One region of the Psychrobacillus sp. FSL H8-0487 genome, then DNA from elsewhere that is predicted to be linked to it. Evidence: predicted binding sites of a transcription regulator. Region 1 holds the regulator's gene; the other holds the start of a gene.

What was found. The regulator Rex, encoded in region 1, represses fermentation and respiration genes when NADH is low (regulators of the CRP and FNR family bind a similar motif). The targets are predictions, from matches to a motif close to TTGTGAAATATTTCACAA.
Region 2: the regulator Rex is predicted to act here: its motif matches at 1,048-1,065, upstream of MHI47_RS08165 (cytochrome c oxidase subunit 2A).

Annotation. Positions count from the first base shown of each region.
Region 1 covers NZ_JBBOZA010000001.1:3,236,764-3,239,253, forward strand. The annotation lists gene MHI47_RS16505 (CPBP family intramembrane glutamic endopeptidase) at 1-458, shown strand, start outside; gene MHI47_RS16510 (redox-sensing transcriptional repressor Rex) at 544-1,173, opposite strand; gene MHI47_RS16515 (ABC-F family ATP-binding cassette domain-containing protein) at 1,303-2,490, shown strand, end outside.
Region 2 covers NZ_JBBOZA010000001.1:1,647,678-1,650,167, reverse strand. The annotation lists gene MHI47_RS08170 (chemotaxis protein CheX) at 478-930, shown strand; gene MHI47_RS08165 (cytochrome c oxidase subunit 2A) at 1,128-1,250, shown strand; gene MHI47_RS08160 (cytochrome B5) at 1,275-1,751, shown strand; gene MHI47_RS08155 (b(o/a)3-type cytochrome-c oxidase subunit 1) at 1,753-2,490, shown strand, end outside.

The DNA of each region.
Region 1 (2,490 bases):
GTTTTTTCCTAGTCCTTTTAGGTCAAGCTTATGCAGCTAACATTGAACAAAAGTTTGGTGTGGATCCTGGATCAGAGAATACAACCCAGTTTATCGAAATCGCCCAAGCTGTACCATTAGCTATTTTTTCCATCGTTATTTTCGCTCCTATTTTAGAGGAGCTCATATTCAGACGCATAATCTTCGGAACATTATTACCAAAAACTAATTTCTTTGTAGCTGCTTCTGTTAGTGCGATTGTATTTGGAATTATTCACTTTGACTTTACGCACATACTACTATATGCAGTATCAGGATTTATATTCTCCTTTATCTATTACAAGACGAAAAGGATTATGGCGTCTATGATTTCCCATATGCTATTAAATGGATTCGTTGTACTCGTTCAATTTTACGGAGATGAAATCCAGCAATTTTTGAAGCAATATTCCAATATGCAGTTAATATTCTTTCAATAGTACACTCCTATAACTTCTAGTCATCAATAAAAAGCCTTTGACCCATTAGCATTGTGGTCAAAGGCTTCTTTAGTTATTCAGTATGTTAGTTTCTTATGAGATAAATCAAGGTTTGCAATTCGACAGATAAATCGATTGTGTGTACTCGGATCGCATCCGTTGTTTGAATACGAATTGGTGTAAAGTTTAGTATCCCTTTAATAGACGAAGTCCCTAGTTGGTCTGCTACTTGCTGTGCTGATCTACTCGGTAAAGTGAAAATAACTAACTCAATTCCATATTCCTCTAGTTTTTCTAGCATAACACTAGAATGATATACAGGTATATCACTAATAGTCGTTCCCTCAACAGGTGCCTTTGTATCAAAAGCTACAACAATCTTAGTGTTATGATTTTTTTGGAAGTTATACTTCAAGAAAGCAGTTCCCAAACTACCAACACCAATAAGCGCGACATTCGCTGCCTCATCCTGATCTAGTGTTTTACGGAAAAACTCCAGTAACGTTGGTACTTCGTAGCCGTAACCCTTTTTCCCGAGAGCACCAAAATGAGAGAAATCTCTTCTAATTGTTGCGGAATCAATCTTCATCGCTTCACTCAATTCCTGTGAAGAAACTCTTTTATGTCCGGCATTATCAAAGCTTTGTAAAAATCTATAATATAATGGAAGTCTTTTTGTAGTTGCTTGAGGAATTCTTGGTATATCTGGTTTCATAAAAATCCTCCTAGTTTAGTCAAACAAATCGTTTTTATCTTACTAGACATTTCTACCATTGTAAAGCTATGGCGTTGCAACAACAAGCCCTATCTATTACACTTAAGTTAGAATTGAGGTGCGAATACTGTGATCGTTTTACAAGTCAATCAAATAACAAAATCCTTTAACGGTGAAGATATATTAACAAACGTAAAGCTAGAGGTTCAGGACAGAGACCGGGTCGCCCTTGTTGGCAGAAACGGTGCTGGAAAATCTACTTTACTTAAAATAATTGCTGGTGAAATGTCATACGATTCAGGCGAAATCATTATGCCCAAAAATATTCGTCTTGGCTATCTAGAGCAACATGCAGGTCTAGAATCTAAGCTGACTATTTGGGACGAAATGAAGACTATTTTTAGTCATCTCATTAACTCAGAAAAAGAGCTTCGTTCCTTAGAATCACAGATGGCTGATCCTTCTGTATATGAAGATACCGAGGCTTATGCAAGAGTGGCAGCAACGTACGATGAATTGCAATTAGCTTTCAATGAAGCTGGTGGTTATCGCTTCGAATCTGATATTCGATCTATCCTACATGGCATGCAGTTCTTCCCAGAAGATTATGAGAAGCCAGTCCAAGCATTATCTGGTGGTCAAAAAACGAGACTAGCATTAGCTAAAATGCTTTTAAGTAAGCCAGACTTACTCATCCTCGATGAGCCTACCAATCATTTGGACATTCAAACATTAAGCTTTTTAGAAAATTATTTAAAGAATTATAATGGTGCTGTTCTTATCGTATCGCATGATCGTTACTTTTTAGATCAGGTAGTTACCTTTGTGTATGAGGTATCTCGTCATAATGTAGCAAGATTTGTTGGAAACTATAGCTCTTACTTAACGCAAAAAGCAAAAAACTATGAATTAGATAGTAAGAAATATGAAAAACAGCAAGAGGAAAAAGCAAAGCTAGAGGAGTTTGTTAGTAAAAACCTAGCTCGTGCCTCTACGACTAAAATGGCCCAATCTAGACGGAAGGTTATTGAAAAAACAGACTGGATGGATTCCCCAGACGGCGATGAAAAATCTGCTTCATTCGGATTTACTATCGACCGACCTAGTGGGAATGACGTTCTCCGCCTAGAGGAAATTGCAGTCGGTTATCCAAACAATACAGTTTCATCTAACATATCCTTTTCTGTGTACAAACAGGATCGAATTGCGCTTGTTGGACCAAATGGAGTTGGAAAATCGACTTTACTAAAAACCATTATGAAACAACTGGAAGCTGCTGGAGGCAAAATTCAATACGGAACAAATGTCCAATTTGGT
Region 2 (2,490 bases), 1.6 Mb from region 1:
TGCTCCTGCGGGGTCTTCAGCTCAAGCTTTCCTGCTTGAGTCGCCGCCTTGCGCTCCAATCAAAATAGGGAGTAGTACTCAATCATAAGATTTCGCGTAGCCTCTCGCTTAAATGATAAGAGTGGTCAAAGTTAAAAGGATAAAATCGTACAGTGTTCATCGTAAATTTTTAAATACTTTCCTAATCTTTTAAAAATGACTCTACTTGTTTTCACAAATAAAGTCATTTCGTCTTTGTTTCATATTGTTTTCGCTTTAGGAGCTATAGATTTTAAAATATATGCCGTTACCCCACCATAAACTAAAATAGCTGATCCAATGAAAATAGCTAACATAAAAAATCGCCCTCTCAACTGAATTTGATATTCATTCTCATTGACATAATACCATAGTATATTTTAAATTTCTACAATACCTATTCTTTTTTCCTATATAACATGTTAAAATTGATACATCTATACTAGTCGGAGGGTTAAAATGAGTACTTCTAAACATATTCAAACAATTTTAAATGGAACAATCCAATCCTTGAAATCAGTAATACCTATTTCAATGGATATAAAGTCACCTTCCCTGATGGTTCAACCATTTGTGCAAAAGGAAATGGGCGTACTTATCGGAATCATCGGTGATATTAAAGGGCGTATTATTATTGACTCTGCGGCTGAATCCTTTTCTGCAATTGGAGCTACTATGTTCGGAATGCCATTAGAAGGTGAAATGCTCGAATCATTTACAGGTGAACTCGGGAATATGATAGCAGGTAATTTATGTACCTCCGTTGCTGCAAGTGGAGTTGAAATTGATATTACTCCACCTACTGTTATTGTTGGCACTAGCAGATTATATGGTTTCCAACATGCTTTTAGACTGCCTGTAGAAATTGAAAATATAGGTGAAATGACCATAATCTTAACGATAGATGAATAGAAAACGAACCTCCTTTTAATAGGAAGGTTCTTTTTTTTTGCCTAAAATCATTACAGGAAGGTAATTGTGTTCCAAAAATACCAGATTTCACATATATTTCACAGTTAATAACCGTATGTGTGATTTTTATCACATCATCTCACGACTATTATATTTATGATGAGACTATAGAGTTTGGTAGAAGGAGGTGTAAGTAAATGTCGAAAAAGAAAGAAAAAGACTCTGATTTAAAAGGGACACTTTATTCCGTAGGTTTCGTTGGCGCATTTATATTAGTTACTTGGTTCTTGGCATTTTACTTATTCATAGACAGATTTTGAATTTAAATTGGAGGTTTAAGACTTATGCATATTCATAAGTATGAAAAGTGGTGGCTAACATTTGGAATTAGCTCATTGGTATTATTTTTAACTATCGTCGGTTTTAGTGCATTTCATTATGGCTCCCATCCCCCTTCCGGGAAAATTTATATCGACCCTGAGCGAGTTGATGAGATAGCTCCTTTTAATAAACCAGGAGTTCATAAAGTAGAAGGTGAAGAGTGGGATTATGAAGTCGTTCTTGTAGCGTCTGCGTTCTATTATAATCCACCCGAAATAGAGGTACCTATAGGTTCGACCATAAAGTTCATAGCAACTACTAAAGATGTAGTTCATGGATTTCAAGTTGCTGGAACTAATATTAATATGATTCTAGAGCCAGGTTATGTTTCGGAATATGTAACAACAGTAGACAAACCTGGTGAATTTTTAATCTTATGTAATGAATATTGTGGCGTAGGACATACCACAATGACGTCCATGTTAAAGGTGGTAGAGTAAAATGACAACTATTAAAGAAAAAGCACAAGACTTTGTAAGAGTTGATCGACGAGATGGGAAACTGGCACTAGCTCATATATATGTAGCATTTATCGCTTTATTCATCGGGGGGCTTTGTGGATTATTACAAGTCCTTGTCCGCTCAGGTCAATTTACACTCCCTTGGGGGATTGGCTATTATCAAGTATTAACTATTCATGGGGTTTTATTAGGACTTATCTTAACAACTTATTTTATATTAGGTTTTCAAATTGCTGCAATTAGTAAAACATCCGGTACGTTATCAGACAAACAACGATTAGTCGGGTGGATTGGTTTCTGGGTAATGACTGCAGGTACAGTTGCTGCTTCCATAATGGTATTACTCAATGAAGCTTCTGTATTGTATACTTTTTACGCACCACTTCAAGCACATTGGATTTTCTACGTAGGTATGGCACTAGTTGTAGTTGGGTCATGGATAGTAGCTATTGCACAGATTATGAAATATGTGGAATGGCGTAAAGCAAATCCAGGGCAACCTAGCCCGCTCTTATCATTTATGGTAATTGTCAATTTGGCGATGTGGATTATCTGTTCTTTAGGAGTAGCTGTAGAAGTAGTATTCCAACTAATTCCTTGGTCATTAGGATGGGTGGATAAGGTTGATGTATTGCTTTCTCGTACATTATTCTGGTATTTCGGTCATCCATTAGTGTACTTCTGGTTGTTACCTGCCTATATGGTTTGGTATGTTGTT